2 linked regions of the Natranaerobius thermophilus JW/NM-WN-LF genome follow. Each later gene encodes a partner of the first gene's protein in a complex. Links are inferred from orthologs where the notes say so. Each region holds a gene or a part of one and is shown in the gene's direction. Other genes may lie near its edges.

Evidence for each region.
Region 2: the proteins of NTHER_RS13610 (region 1) and nifU are in contact, whole or in part, in a solved structure (PDB 5XT5), measured with the Bacillus subtilis proteins. The link is inferred for Natranaerobius thermophilus JW/NM-WN-LF from one-to-one orthologs.

What each region holds. Positions count from the first base shown.
Region 1 is NC_010718.1:2,900,497-2,910,387, reverse strand. Bases 1-2,852 are described here. They hold NTHER_RS13610 (aminotransferase class V-fold PLP-dependent enzyme), read left to right. Parts: upstream 1-781; coding sequence 782-1,924; downstream 1,925-2,852. Other genes in these bases: NTHER_RS13605 (S8 family peptidase), read left to right, coding at 2,099-2,852; NTHER_RS13615 (indolepyruvate oxidoreductase subunit beta), read left to right, coding at 1-381. Also shown: more of NTHER_RS13605, read left to right, coding at 2,853-3,388; NTHER_RS13600 (AfsR/SARP family transcriptional regulator), read left to right, coding at 3,674-4,981; NTHER_RS13595 (S-layer homology domain-containing protein), read left to right, coding at 5,234-5,803; NTHER_RS13590 (stalk domain-containing protein), read right to left, coding at 5,846-7,390; NTHER_RS16425 (hypothetical protein), read right to left, coding at 8,341-8,466; NTHER_RS13580 (LacI family DNA-binding transcriptional regulator), read left to right, coding at 8,724-9,791. UniProt on the Bacillus subtilis protein: Type II cysteine desulfurase that acts as the initial step in the SUF-like Fe-S cluster assembly pathway.
Region 2 is NC_010718.1:319,511-325,435, forward strand. The notes cover bases 1-2,857. They hold nifU (Fe-S cluster assembly scaffold protein NifU), read left to right. Parts: upstream 1-1,150; coding sequence 1,151-1,564; downstream 1,565-2,857. Other genes in these bases: nifS (cysteine desulfurase NifS), read left to right, coding at 1-1,136; NTHER_RS01675 (bifunctional ADP-dependent NAD(P)H-hydrate dehydratase/NAD(P)H-hydrate epimerase), read left to right, coding at 1,775-2,857. Outside these bases: more of NTHER_RS01675, read left to right, coding at 2,858-3,376; NTHER_RS01680 (CBS domain-containing protein), read left to right, coding at 3,442-3,885; NTHER_RS01685 (hypothetical protein), read left to right, coding at 3,953-4,978; alr (alanine racemase), read left to right, coding at 5,150-5,925. UniProt on the Bacillus subtilis protein: Part of the SUF-like system that mediates the biosynthesis of iron-sulfur (Fe-S) clusters. Acts as a sulfurtransferase and thus transfers sulfur from SufS to SufB.

The sequences.
Region 1 (9,891 bases):
ACAGAAGGAGAAGCAGATTTTCTCCTATCCTTTGAACAAATGGAAACTTTAAGATGGTTAGATTATATTCACAGTGATACTAGAATAATTGTTAACGAACAACAAATTGTCCCCATGCCAGTGGCTATTGGACAGGGCAGTTATCCCAAAAATGCAATTGGGAACTTAAAAGAAGTTACAGAAAAAGTTAATGCATTTAATGCCCTTGAGGTTGCCAAAGAAGCTGGTAATATTAAGACTGTAAATGTAATCCTTGTAGGGGCACTGTCCAAATATATTGATATACCTGAAGATCATTGGAAAGAAATTATCAAAAAACGTGTTCCTCCCAAGACTTTAGAAGCCAACTTAAAAGCCTTTGACTTAGGAAAAAACAGTTAATAAGTGGATAATTTAAAGTAGACAAACAAAGTAGACAAATAAAGCTATAAAACTAAATGAGGTAAGGTAAAAAGGGGCTGTACCCCAAAAGCTACCACTTTTGGGTCAGCTCCTTTTTTGTGCACTAATTGATATATCTATGGAAAGTTTAATTATATATCCGATAAAATTTATTTATTAGACCAGTATTCATTAAACCGGTAAGACATCTTAGCTAACAACAGAGTAGAGGTAGGTCAATTATAATTTGTGTGTTTAAGCTAAAATATAGATAGATATAATGGATTATATCAAAAGTATCAATAAAAACTATTTGTTACATTAATTCCAATCCCTGTATAATTTAAGTGAGCATTTGTATCGGGATGTAATTATCTTTACAAAACTAGGGGTGAATTTAATGGTCTATCTAGATAACGGTGCCACCAGCTGGCCCAAACCGGAACAAGTTTATCGAGCAGTAGATGAGTGCCTACGCTCAGGCGGGAACCCAGGCAGGGGTGTCAACCAGAGTTCTCTGGAAATGAGTCGAATTATTTTTGAGGCTAGGTACGAACTGGCGAATTTTTTAAATATCCCAAATGAAGATAGATTGATTTTTACCAAAAATGTAACAGAAGCTATAAATATGGTGTTAAAGGGAATATTGGAGACAGGTGATCATGTTTTGATAAGTCCTATGGAACACAACTCTGTAGTAAGACCCCTAGAATATTTAAAGGAGAATAGAGGGATTAGTTACGATCTGATTCCGTCCGACTCTCAAGGAAGGTTAAATATAAGCGAGATTGAATCCTTGATAACGGAAAATACTAAATTATTAGTTTTTACCCATGCTTCTAATGTTTTGGGGACAGTCTTGCCTGCTCGTCAATTAGTGCAAATCGCAAAAAGCCATGGCTTATACACATTAATAGATGGAGCGCAAAGTGCAGGGAATATGGAAGTGGATGTAAAAGCTTTGAAGGCAGATTTTTTTGCTTTTACCGGTCACAAAGGCCTTTTAGGGCCGCAAGGTACTGGAGGACTATTTGTCAGGGAAGGAATTGAACTGGAACCCTTGATTCATGGAGGAACAGGAAGCAATTCCAGATCATTGAAACAGGATGGGATGTTTCCCGATGATTTTGAAAGCGGAACTGTTAATATGCCTGGAATTGCCGGCTTGAAAGAGGGTGTCAAATATAGTCGTGATAACCTGACAGATATTATTTCATCAAAACAACATTTGATGGAAAAACTTATGGATTATCTTCTAGATAAATCTGAAATTGATGTTTACGGACCTCCCTCTTCTTCTATTTCGGAACGAGTTGGACTGGTAACCTTTAATTTGAAAAACATTGCTGCAGATAAAGTGGGACAAATTTTGGACAGCGAGTATGAAATAATAACCCGAACGGGACTTCACTGTTCTCCCCTGGCCCATCGAACTGCTGGCAGTATAGACTTTGGAGGAGTAAGAGTGAGTATTGGCCCCTTCACCCGAGAAGATGAAATAGACCAGCTCATACAAGCTTTGGATCAAATTATTAATCAATAGCAATAACAGATTGACAAAAGATTACCTGAATTGACAATCAAGAATCAACAAAGTTCTGATTACGCAGTTGATACAATAAAAGCACCCAGAAATTATAGGGTTAAACAATGAAGAAATTCAAACACTTTTAGGAGGTGAAGAGTTATTTTGCGGCCTAAGCTCGCTGGTTTTAAAATGAGTCTGTTTGTACTGGCGTTTCTTTTAATGATGGTGCCGGCCCAAACCGAGGCAAGCGGGGACAGTGAATTTGTAGTTACTTTTGAAAAAGAAGAGATCGACCAAGAAGCTCTGGAAGAACTAAAAGAATTAGAAGTAGAGGTTAATACTCAAATTCCTCAGATTGGTGTAATTGCTGTTGAAGCTGATGAAAAAGACTTTTTAGAGAAAGCTTCCCAGATAGACGGCATCGAACATGTCACTAGAGAAGTATTTTGGGAACCCCCGGAAATTGAAAAAGAGACTTTTGATCAGGAAGAGGCTAGTGAAGAATCTAGTTTATATGAGGTATTCCAGTGGGATATCAAAAGAGTTACTCAGAATGAAAAGGCCTGGGACATTACCCGGGGAGATGATTCAGTTACGGTAGGTGTTATTGATACTGGTATTGATGCTGATCATCCGGATTTGAAGGAAAACTTAGAATTTGCTACGGTTCACTATGAAGATGCCGAAGAAGAGGACGCTTATGTAGACCCCAATGGTCACGGAACTCATGTAGCAGGTTCCATCGCTGCAGATGGTGAAGTGAAAGGTGTCGGCCCTGATCTGGGATTGGCTTCTTTCAGGGTTATGAATGATGAAGGTGTAATTCCTTCTGTTGCCACTGCCGATGCTATTGCAACGGCTGCCGATAAGGGTGTAGATGTGGTGAATATCAGCTTGGGTGCTTTACGGGATATTACAGATGAAGAATCGAGAGAGTTATACCATATGACAAGAAGAGTAGTGGAATACGCCGATGACCAGGGGATGATAATGGCAGTTTCTGCAGGTAATGATTCCAGGGATTTAAGAAAACCTATGGGTGAATTTGATGACGAAATAGATTTTGATGAAACAGGACCATTATTTGATGTATATTCTTATTTCCCTGACACTATTGCTGTTTCCGCCAGTGATATCCAAGATAATTTAGCAAGCTATTCAAATTACGGCCAGGCCAGAGTTGACTTGGGTGCTCCAGGAGGAGACTTTAATCCGGAAGACCCTGAAGATCCAACTACATTGTGTCTTAGCACATATCCGGGAGAAGGATATGCATGGATGGCAGGTACCAGTATGGCCTCACCCAAAGCTGCTGCTGTGGCAGGATTGATTATCAGTGAAAATCCAGGACTCTCTCATGATGAAGTTATTACCCAACTAAAAGAAACTGCAGAGACTATTGATCATCCATCAGACAGCAGACGGAACTTTGGTCACGGTCTGGTAAATTCTTATGAGGCGTTAAAAGACCTTGAATAACATGTGATTAACATTCAATTGATATTTAATTTAAAATAAATAATTGATTCCCAGATAAAAGTGATTATTTATCCCCTCTTAATTCGTCCTTCTTCCAGGATGAATTAGGAGGGGATTTTTATGTCAAAATGTTAAACTTTTTGAATTTCGACAATTTGAGACTCTCAATATCGACTTTGGAGGACAAATTTTATGGAGGTACAATGTTAATATATTTATTAGGGAACCTAAAAATTCCTTGTAACATACAAAAGTATTATTGAAACTTGGATGGGAGGGTGGTAAATGGAGGGAGAGGTGCTTTTAGAACAAGAGAAAACAAAAGAATCCAATTATTTGAAAATCTATACCTTGGGCGATTTTAGGGTAGAGTATCAGGGCAATTGCTTGGCAAATGTAAGAAAAAACTCAAATAAGCTCTGGGAACTTTTTAAGTACTTGCTCACAAACCGTAATAAGCGTTTACCACCTGAAAAAATTGTAGATACCTTATGGCCTGAACAGGATTATGCAGATCCCAAAACAGCGGTACATTCTTTGGTCTATCGGTTGAGAAAATTACTGGATATTAACGGAAGTATCAATGGTAAAAATGATAATAATGCTGTTAATAATTCTCATATAAATTTAGACTATTCTCAAGAGGGCTATTTGTTTAGGTTAAATCAACATAGCTGGTTAGATGTCGATGAATTTATCACACTATCGATAAAGGCAACTAAACTTTGCTACTCTAATCCGGAAACAGCCAAACAATTATATCGTGAGGCGCTTTCACTTTATAAAGGTGCCTATCTGCCTGAATACTATCATAAGTATTGGCCCATGCCTGCTAGATATTATTACCGCAGAATTTATATGAAAACTCTTACGGAGTACTTGGCTATGCTTAGAGATGAATCCAACTTTTCTGAAGTTAGCAAGGTTTGCGAACAGGCATTATTAATCGAACCTTTTTTAGAGGAAGAACAACTTCATTTATATTTTATGGAGTCCTTAGTTCAAGAAGGAAAACTAGGTGAAGCTTTATCATATTATGAATACATTAATACCATGTATAAACAAGAATTTGAAAGCTCTCTTCCTACTAAATTGCAAAATTTTTATAAGGAAATAAAAAACGGAAATGGCTCAGAATATATTAAAGGTGAAGCGCAAAATAACTACTTTGATTTGAAAGGCTTAAAGGTAAAGAAAGGAGTTCAAATTAAAAATACCAACGAATCCCAAGGTGGTTTTTACTGCAATAAAGACTTTTTTATTAAGCTGTATAAGTTAGAAAAATTAAGAAGTGAAAGAACTGAGAAACCTCCTGTATTAGTAGATCTGACTGTAGTCGAAATAGAAAATGACAATGATTTATCTTCTATTGAAAAGTATAGTGCTAAAATTGAGGAAGTTTTAGTAACAAATTTACGTAAGGGGGATGCAATTTGTCGCTGGAGTGATAAACGATTTTTAGTATTATTATCTAATACAAAAGCAGAAAATGCGTATAACTTTATTAAGCGAATTCAAACTGAATTTAATTGTGAATGTTACGAATACAATGTTTCATTAGTGGGAATACCCCTAACAAAACTACCGGAATAATAAAAAATAGAAAAAAGAGTATATTACTTTAGCCTTTAACCGCAGTTTTAGCTGCGGTTTTATTTTTTATCAGTGAGATAACAGTGAATTAACAGAGGTATATTATCAAAAAATAATTCACTTATATGTCAATTGTTAATGAATTATCAAAGTCAAATGCTACTATTAAAATTGCTGACAATTCAAAGTTAACTATAGGAGGTGATATTAAGAATTGTTAATAGGAATCTACAAAGGAGGAGTTGGTTAGATATGGTATTTAAAGTCCAACAAAAATTAACTATAGCACTAGTAATTGTTTTATTAGCAAGTATTCCTTTGGTAAGTAAAACACTCGGCGCCGATGATTATATTGACATTGCCGATTCATACGCAGTTGATGAAATTGAGGCATTATCAGATGAAGGAATAATTACCGGTGACCCCGAGGGTACTTTCAGGCCAAGTGACAGTATTAACCGTGCTGAATTTGCTGCTGTTATAACTAGGGCTTTAGAATTGGACGAGCTCCCAGAAAAGGGAACAGGCTTTGAAGATGTTCATGAAAGAGATTGGTATGCCGGGTATGTAGGTGCGCTGGTTGATGCTGGAATAACTACAGGGACAACAGAAACCACATTTTCTCCAGATGACCCTGTAACCAGAGAAGAGTTGGCAGTGTTTTTCGTGAGAGCTTTCGATTTAGAAGAAGACGCCAAGAAATTAACTGATAAACCGAATATTAATGACCTTGATCAAGTGTCTAGCTGGGCCAAAGACTATGTAGCTCTAGATCCGGCATTAAACGAAGGGGGAGTAGTAACAAATCTTTCCAGAAACTAAAACCATCCTCTACTTATAATAGAGGATGGTTTAGAATTCTTACTACTTTGTTCTAATCTCAATAACCTCTTCTCCACTTATCCAATCTACATTATGGCCTAAAAGCTCATTTGCATATCTAAGCGGAATTAACGTCCGGCTGTCTTCTATTATAGGTGAAATCTCCATTATTTTGGATTCTCCATTAACCTTAGCAGTTGTTTCACCAATAGTAAGCTTCACTTCCACTCCATCATCTTTAATCGTTACTTCTTGGGAGCTGTTATCCCAATCAAGGGAAGCACCTAATTTATCTATAACCCCTCGCAGTGGCATTAATGTACGGCCATCTCTAATAATGGGCGCACTATCTAGTTCCCAACTACCTTTCTTACTTTGTTCTGATCTATTAGAGTCAAATTTCTTTACTGTATAGTTTCCCGGTTCAAGTTCAAGGATACTGCTTCTACCTACACCTGAACCTGGTCCTCCATCTGATGGGCTCATTCCTGGATCTTCCGGTTCACTTATATTGTTTACAACCAAAGCATTACTAATTTCTCTACCGGGCCTTGTTATGTAATCACCTTCATAATAAAGACCTGAACTTGCACCACCGTCTAGAGCCATAGCTTCTGTCAGTCCTAATTCAACACATATAGCAGCCGTATCTTCATGGTTAGCACCGTCAACAGTTCCCATGATCACTTCATTGTCATTGTAACCAATGAAGCTTCTTCGAGCCTTGATAGTATGCCTCTCACCGGTCATCTGGTCTTTTTCTAGATCAACATCTTCTCTACCATTATTGACAAGTTTTGGTCCGGCTCCAACCATATGAATAAAATCTTCTATTTCAATTGGCTCCTCTCTATCTTCGTCACTAACAGATGGTTTGAGTTTTGCTTTATCTCCTGGGGAATAGTTTTCTGGGAGTTGTGAAACCGCCTGTTGTGTACCAAGTTCGACGACAAAACCGTTTTCCGGTATCTCTGCTGGTCCATCAGTGAATTCTACAATTCTGTTATTTTCTACAACTAATTTTGTTCCTTGTTCATCTATCACATCTTTAGAAAATTCAGGAGTATATGCAATGATCATGTTAGAATTATCAGAAGGATGGTTTATCCTACCAATTCTGATATCACGGTCTTCAATAACCAGGTTTAGACCAAATCTCATTCGAGAAACGTCTAGATCTTTAATATTTTTGATACCATCATCACTTTTAACAGCAAAGGTAGAGCCAAAACCCATAAGATGAAGCAATTGTCCATCTTTCATAATTGCACCAGAAGGATACCTTTCATCATCTTCAGAAGTGTAAGCATCGAAGAAGGTACCGTTGATGGCAGCTATACCGTCTTCCCTTTGGGCATGGGAAGATAGGGAATCAACAGTGCCCACTTCATCATATGAAGTTGTAAAACCATAATCACCGGCTAGAGGTATTTTAATATAGTTTACACGATAATCACCTCTATCGGTTTCTACTAACTTGTCCTCTTTTGTTGTAAGATCACTTGAAGCAAAGGCCAAAGACGAAAGACACGAAAGTAATAGAATAATAATTAAAGATAAAAACACAGTTCTTTGAAATATCGACATTTAAATCCCCCTATCTATATAAGATTAACACACAGTAATATATTCTCTTTATAAATAAAACTACCTGCAAAAAACTGGAATAAAGAAGAAAAATCTTCAGTTTTCGACAAACTTAGAAAAGCTGCTCCAGGTCTATAATCCTAGAGCAGCTTGAGCAGCTTGGTGTATATATCCATTATTATGTTGTAAAACTCACTTCTTATCTACTCTGGTATCCACTCCTCAACAACATCCCGATTATCCTCGATCCATTCCCTTGCAGAACCTTCTTCATCGCCTGTTTCGTCAATCATTCCCATGAGCTCGCCCAGTTGTTCATCGGTTAAGTACATATTTGCCACTAACTCTGCCACTTCCGGGGCATCTTCTGAAAAACCTCGCCTTGATAAGGCTTCAATGCGTTCTGCCTCACCGTAAACCAGTTCGGGATCCTCCAAAAATTCCAGATCCCACTCGGCAAACTTCCAATGGGGAGTCCAACCGGTAACCACGATCCATTCTTCATTATTTATAGCACTGCTTAATTCTGCTGTCATGGAAGCCGCACTACTAGAAACCAGTTAGTAATCTGCCAGGGAATCATATAAGTCCATGGCTTCATTTGTATTTTGCATTATTCCCGCACCGGAGTCTATTCCAACAATTTGTCCTTCAAACTCATTATAGTATTCATCCATTTCGTCGATACTTTCAACTTCCACGTATTCCGGGACAACTAAACCGATTCTGGCATCATCGTAGACTGTGCCTAACTGTTCAATGTCGTCACCGTGTTCTTCCATATAGTCCTCATGGGTGATTGGAAGCCAACCCGCCATGTATAAATCTTCTTCTCCGCTAGCTAAGCTGGTGTAAACCATGCCCAGTTCTGCCGTGGTGAGATTTACGTCATAACCCATTTCATCTTCCAAAATAGCAGCAACCAAATGGGATTTGGCAATGGCACATGCTCATTCCCCAAAAGCTATCCTGATTTCTTGTTGTTCATCTTCAATTAATTGACATCCTGTCATGGTAAATGCTTGACCTAGCATTAATGTAATCACTAACAAAATTATAGGAATTCGAAGTTTCATAATTGAGATACCTCCTATTGCGTAGGGTCAACTATATTTTTTGAAAACAGCTGTTTAAATATGTATCTACTTGATGTTCTCGAGGTTTTATAATGACTTTTTTTTATGGTTTTTTCAATTGACTCCCATAATTTTTTGTATTAAACTTAAGTCGTAAAAGGTTTTAGTAAAACGATTTAGTAAAACCTTTTATGATCCAATCGAGATTATTTAAGTAAGTTACGATATTAATATTTTCTTATGAAAGGACGTCCCCAATGGCCACGATTAAAGATATTGCCAAGAAAGCTGGGGTTTCAATCACCTCTGTTTCCCAGGTGCTAAACAACAAGGATATGGGCATCAAAGAAGAGACCAAAGAAAAGATCCTTGCAGCAGCCCGGGAGCTGGACTATAAGCCTAATTACCTCGCTCGGGGCTTAATTACTAAAAAGACCAATACCTTGGGACTTATCATTCCAGACATTACCAACCCTTTTTTCCCCCAGGTGGTCAGGGCCATTGAGGATACGGCCAATTACCAAGGATACAATATGATACTTTGCAATACCGATGATGATGTGGACAAGGAGAAATTATACCTCAGAGTTCTTGAAGAAAAATGCGTAGACGGAATTATTTTTACAAGTTCAACTAAATCTTCCAAAAGTTATCTGGACCACCTGGAGAACAATGATACACCCTTTGTCCTTTTAGACAGGAGTTTTTCAGGTCCTTTGGACTTTCCCAAAGTTTATACTGACGGTTATAAAGGTATTAAACTAGCCATGAATCACCTGATTACAAGAGGCCATAGAGACATTGCTTTTCTTTCAGGTCCTGAAACATCCCAAACGGCCAAAGACCGCCTCGAGGGATACAGACAAGCCTTGAGTGAAGCCGGTCTCACTCCCGAATCAGAGTCACAATTGATCTATTATGGTGATTACAAGGCCCTCTCGGGAGAGCAAGGAATAGCCGAGCTGTTGGATACAAATCCGCATATCACAGCAGTAGTAGCAGCTAATGATCTCATGGCGGTGGGAGCTATGCGAACTATTAAAAATCGCGGCCTAAAAATTCCGGAGGATATATCAATTATCGGATTTGACAACATTCAAACCTCACGACTAGTAGATCCACCCCTGACTACGGTGGCACAACCTTCTTATCAAATGGGACAAATGGCGACTGATATTTTGATCGACATGATCGAAAAGACCACTAATATTACTGGGAAAAGCACTCATCCCGAAACTAATCAAACTTCACAGGATTTCGAATCACTTAAAATCCAAGAAGTCAAGCTAGAGCCCGAATTAATCATCAGAAATTCAGTTAAATAGTATGGATTAAGATTAAATAAGGAATAGACTTCGGCCAGTGAGGCCCAGAAATCTGGAAATAAGTTATCAACATTCAACTTTTATACATCCAAAAAATAAA
Region 2 (5,925 bases), 2.6 Mb from region 1 along the record:
GTGAAGAAGTATTTGAAACAATGAAACCATATTTACAGGATAATTTCGGAAATCCTTCCAGTATCCACAGCTTTGGAAGAGAAGTGAGAAAGGCAGTTGACGAGGCTAGAGAACAAGTGGCCAATGCCATTAATGCTCAACCAGAGGAGATTATTTTTACTTCTGGTGGCACAGAATCGGATAATTTAGCTATTCAAGGTGTTATTGAAAAAATAGGAGATAAAGGAAATCATATAATTACTACTCAGATTGAGCATCATGCTGTCTTAGATACTTGTGAAGCAATGGAGGAAAAGGGATATAAAGTCACCTACTTACCAGTTGATAAATATGGTCTGGTTAATCCCAAGGACTTACAAGAAGCCATCAATGAAGACACTGTTTTAATTACTATCATGCATGGTAATAACGAGGTTGGAACTATTCAGCCAATCAAAGAACTGGCTGAAATAGCTAAAGATAATGATGTTTATTTCCATACAGATGCAGTTCAGACAGTAGGGAATATCCCAATCGATGTTCAAGACTTGGGGATAGATATGTTAACTCTTTCAGCCCATAAATTTTACGGACCCAAGGGAATTGGCGCTTTATATATCAAAAAAGGCACTAAATTACAGAGAGTAGTACACGGAGGGGCTCAAGAACGAAAAATCAGGCCAGGAACGGAAAATGTTCCAGGAATTGTAGGTTTAGGTAAAGCAATAGAATTAGCCACTGAAGAATTAGATACTAAAGGAAAACACATTCAAAAATTACGAGACAAATTAATTGAAGGTCTTTCTAAAGTAGAAGATAGTCGCTTGAATGGACACCCTGAACGCAGACTTCCCAATAATGTCAATATGAGTTTTGAATATATAGAAGGTGAATCCCTGTTATTAAACCTTGATATGAAGGGGATTGCAGCTTCTAGTGGATCTGCTTGTACTTCTGGTTCTCTTGATCCGTCCCATGTGTTAATGGCAATGGGTTTAAGTCATCAAACTGCTCATGGTTCTCTTAGATTGACATTAGGTAGAGATAATACCGAAGAGGAAATTGATTATGTCATCGAAGCTGTTCCTGAAATAGTCAACAGATTAAGGGATATGTCTTCCATTTGGAAGGGTAAAGAAGCTAATTACAGTAATTAATGGAGGGATGATAGATGTATAATGAGAAAGTGATGGACCATTTTCAAAATCCGAGGAATGTGGGAGAGGTAGAAAGCCCTGATGGGGTTGGTGAAGTAGGAAATGTAACTTGTGGAGATATTATGAGGATTAGCATTAAAGTTAATAACAATGAAGAAATAGAAGATATTAAATTTAAAACTTTTGGATGCGGAGCAGCTATTGCTACAAGCAGCATAGTAACTGAAATGGCAAAAGGAAAGCATATTAATGAAGCTAGAGATATTAAGAATAAGGATGTAGCTGATGAATTAGATGGTTTACCAAAAAATAAGCTCCACTGTTCTAATTTGGCTGCTGATGCTCTAACTAAGGCCATTAAAAATTATTTGGGAGAAGAAGATGACGAAGAACAAGAACATGAAGACGAATCCAATGAAACCCAGTAAAATCCATAAATTAATCTGAGTCAATATAAAATGAGATAGTATATGATAAATTAATTTCCATATTTTCCACTAAATACAAGGAGTCCCTGCCTAAAAAGCAGGGACTATCTGTTTTTTGGAGAAGTATTAATTAAGCCATTCTTACCGTAGTTAACTGTATATTTATACTCTTTAAATAAGTGATCTAAACTTAATGTTAGGAGGTTTTTCATGCTAAAGGTTGTATCTCCAGAGGAAATGGCTCAAATTGATAAAATGGCCATAGATGAGGGTAGAATTCCCGGGATAGTTCTGATGGAAAATGCCGCTACTGCCGTTACTAATGTAGTCCTAAATTTCTTAAACAACATGAAGGCCGACTATAATCAAACTCAGGTCACTGTTTTAGCCGGGATTGGAAATAACGGTGGGGATGGATTTGCAGTAGCTCGACAGCTGGCCATGAAAGAAATTAATGTTAGCTTGGTTTTAATCGGTAAGGCCGATAAACTTTCAGGAGATGCCCTGACAAATTGGGAAATTATCAAGCATAGAGATGACATTAAAATACATACAATAGACCAAAGAAGTACGGATAATTTAACTTCTCTGAACAATCTAATTATTGAATCAGATATTATCCTTGATGCATTACTCGGTACAGGTTTAGCAGGTGCACCTAAAGAACCATTTAATACCTGTATTCAAATTGCCAACCAAAGTAGAAGAAAAGATTGTCTAACTATCAGTGTAGATATTCCTTCAGGGGTTTCTGGCTCAGGAGGAGAAGTTGATGGTAATGCCGTCATGGCAGATATAACAGTAACCTTCGCTCAACCAAAAACAGGTTTATTATTTTATCCAGGAGCCCATTTTACTGGAGAATTACTGACTGTGCCTATAGGGATTCCCAATTGGATTGTAACGAAAAACGAATCACAAAATTATCTAGTCACCGAAGGTAGTGCGGCTAACCTACTTCCACAGCGCTTGCCTGATACCCATAAAGGTCATTATGGTAGAGTGACTATTATAGCAGGTTCTAGCCATATGTTGGGTGCTGGGGTATTAGTATCAATGGCCGCTGTAAAAAGTGGATCTGGACTCGTTACATGGGCTGTACCTGAATCAGAAGAAAGAACGGCTCAATCAAAAGTAGGTTCAGAAGTTATGACTTGGTGTTTACCATCAAAGGACGGTGTCTTAGCACAACAAGTCCACGAAAAATTAGAAAAAACTGTCACTGGTTTAGAACACGGTCCAGATGTTATGGCTGTGGGTCCAGGCCTGGGGACGGAAAAAGGAACTGAAGAAGTTGTAAAAAAAGCTCTGTTAGATTTTAACACTTCCCTTGTATTGGATGCAGATGGCTTAAATGTTTTAGTGGGGAATACTAATTGGCTTAGTAGTTCTGCTACACCTAAAGTTCTAACACCACACATTGGAGAATATAGTCGGTTAATAGATAAATCAATAGATGAAATTAAATCTAATCCAATAAATCTGGTGACACAAAGTGCTCAGGAATGGAATTCTGTTATCGTACTTAAAGGGACACCGACTATAATTGCTTCTCCCCATGGTAGTTCTTATATTGTATCCACCAGTAATTCCGGGATGGCAACGGGAGGTAGTGGTGACGTATTAACAGGTATCATTACTTCTTTAATTGGTCAAGGTTTGACTGTTGAAGAAGGTGCCATTCTTGGTGTATATCTCCATAAAATTGCTGGTGAAAAAGCTAGATCCCAAAGTGGAGAAGCAAGTATGACAGCAACTGATCTGTGGAATTCATTACCAGATGCATTTCAATATCTTAACGATAAAAGTTAATCAGAGATTATTTTAAAAATATCAGTTTAAGAACGCCAAAAGATTACAAGAAAGGGGTTAATAACATGCGTGCAAAAGACATAATGTCAACGGATATAGTGACAGTTTCCCCTGAAAGTACTGTTGAGGAAGCTGCTAAACTTATGGCAGATAGGGAGATTAGCGGAATTCCAGTTATTAATTCACAAAATGACCTTGTTGGAATAATAACTGAAGGGGATTTACTTGGAAAACACAAACGGATTTCTCCTCCAGGATATATTGAATTTTTAGGTGGCATAGTCTTTACTGAAAGTCAGGATGAATTTTTTGAACAACTTAGAAAATATGTAGCTACTCAAGTAAAGGATTTAATGTCTGACCAAGTTGTTACTGTTGGCCCTGAAGCTGGCATTGAGGAAATTGCTACTACTATGGATCAAAAAAATGTAAAACGTTTGCCCGTAGTGGGAGAAGGAAAGTTGTTGGGAATAGTCAGCAGGGCTGACTTGCTGAAAGCTTTGCTATAGATCGGAGGTGGAACAAATTCCTAGAGTGAAGGGAATATTTATACTTATTATAATCCCTGTAACTCTTATGGTAGTTACTACTTCTTGTCAAAAATTAACCACAGAGGAGCTACAAACTTGGTCTCAAGAAACTTTGGCTGATCTTGATGATTATTACCTAAGCGGACATTTAACGGTAGGAGAGGAAGGGGCAGAAAATTTACGTGACTACGCAGTTGAGGAAAGATATCTCCATCCTAATAAATTAAGAGTTGATATAACTGAAAAAAATCAAGCTACAGGAAGTCACCAAACCTTTATTGCCAAGAATGGAGAAATAGATATTTTCCACCGGGATTTAGAGGAACACTACCATATTTCGGAAGGGGATTTATCAAATAAGTTATCCTTTTTATTTATTAATTTTTTGGAATTAATGGCTGCAGGTGAATTGACCCCTGAGGTTGCCAGTCTTAAAGAAGGTTACAAACTTGAAGGTGTCTTTAAGGAATCGGGTCTTGGAACTTATAGATTATACCTGGATAAAGGGTTATATCCCGAAAAAATCCAATTATATCGAGAAGATAAATCTTCACCTTATCTAGAACTTGTTTATCAAGAAGTTAAGTGGAATCAATCTCACATAAGCCATACTGACTTTGATGAAAAGTTATTAGAAATGGCCTTTGAAGAACCTTTAGAGCCTAAATGTGAATTACATGAGTATAAAAAGGAAAATTTGGATGAACTAGCACTTAACTTTGATCCCAAAGTACCAGAGTTAGATGATGAGTTTATTAAATCAATATACGCCTGTGAACATTCTGACTGGCTTTCTATGAGAATAATTGCTGAAGAAATAGAGGAAAAAATAGAGGAAGAGTATATTGTTACCCAGACCCTCCTAGAAAATAAAGATAAGGAGGATCCAAGTATTTTATCCGATGAAGGTGATTATGAACACAAATCAAAAGAGAATGTAGATTTTTGGTTAGAAACAGTAGAAGACAAGAATATTATTTATTGGCGATATGGAGATATAAAATTTACAATTATAGGAGCTGAGGACGAAGAAAAAATGTTATCACTGGCAAAGAGTTTTGTAAGTAAGTAGGTGGGCCTTTTTGGAGGTCCACTATTTTTTCTGATTTAGTAGAATCTTTAAAAAATATATTTAAGGGAGGATAATTTTCTTTTACATTGAATATATTATTTAGGTGTAATTAATTTGATTATTTACAGGACTACCTTTATAATTGTGCATAATGAGGTGTGAGGTGACAATATGTCTGAATCTATTCCTGTAAGACCGACTTTTTCTGAAATTAACTTGGACAATCTTTCTTATAACTTTAATCGGATAAGAGAGCATGTGAACAATAAAAAAATCATGGGTATCATTAAAGCTGATGGTTATGGTCATGGAGCTGTTGAAATTGCCGAAGAACTATTGAATCAAGGTGTAGATTATTTAGGTGTAGCTATTTTAGACGAAGCTGTGGAACTAAGGAAAGCAGGAATCGCTGCTCCTATTTTAATTCTTGGCTATACACCTGTAGAGCATGTTGATGTATGTTTGAAATATGGTATCACTCCCACAATTTATACCTATGAAATGGCAGAAGCCCTTTCTCAAACCGCTAGAAAAATGGGGAAAACTGCCTTTGTTCACGTAAAAATTGATACAGGCATGGGTCGGATAGGAATAGCTCCAGAAAATAGTGCTGAGTTTGTCAAAAATATTAGCAAATTGCCATCCTTAGAAGTGGAAGGTGTTTTCACGCATTTTTCAGTAGCAGATGAGGAAGATAAGACTTATACACAACAGCAAATCAATAGCTTTGAAAAAGCCTTAAAGATGTTAGAAGATGAAGGTATTGAAATTCCTCTAAAACATGCTGCTAACAGTCCTGCTACTATTGACTTGCCAGATGCATATTTTGATATGGTTAGGGTTGGACTAGCCTTATTCGGTTTATATCCTTCTCCGCACATGAAGGAAAAAATTTCACTAAAACCAGTAATGAGTCTTAAAACTCAAGTATCCCATGTGAAACAAGT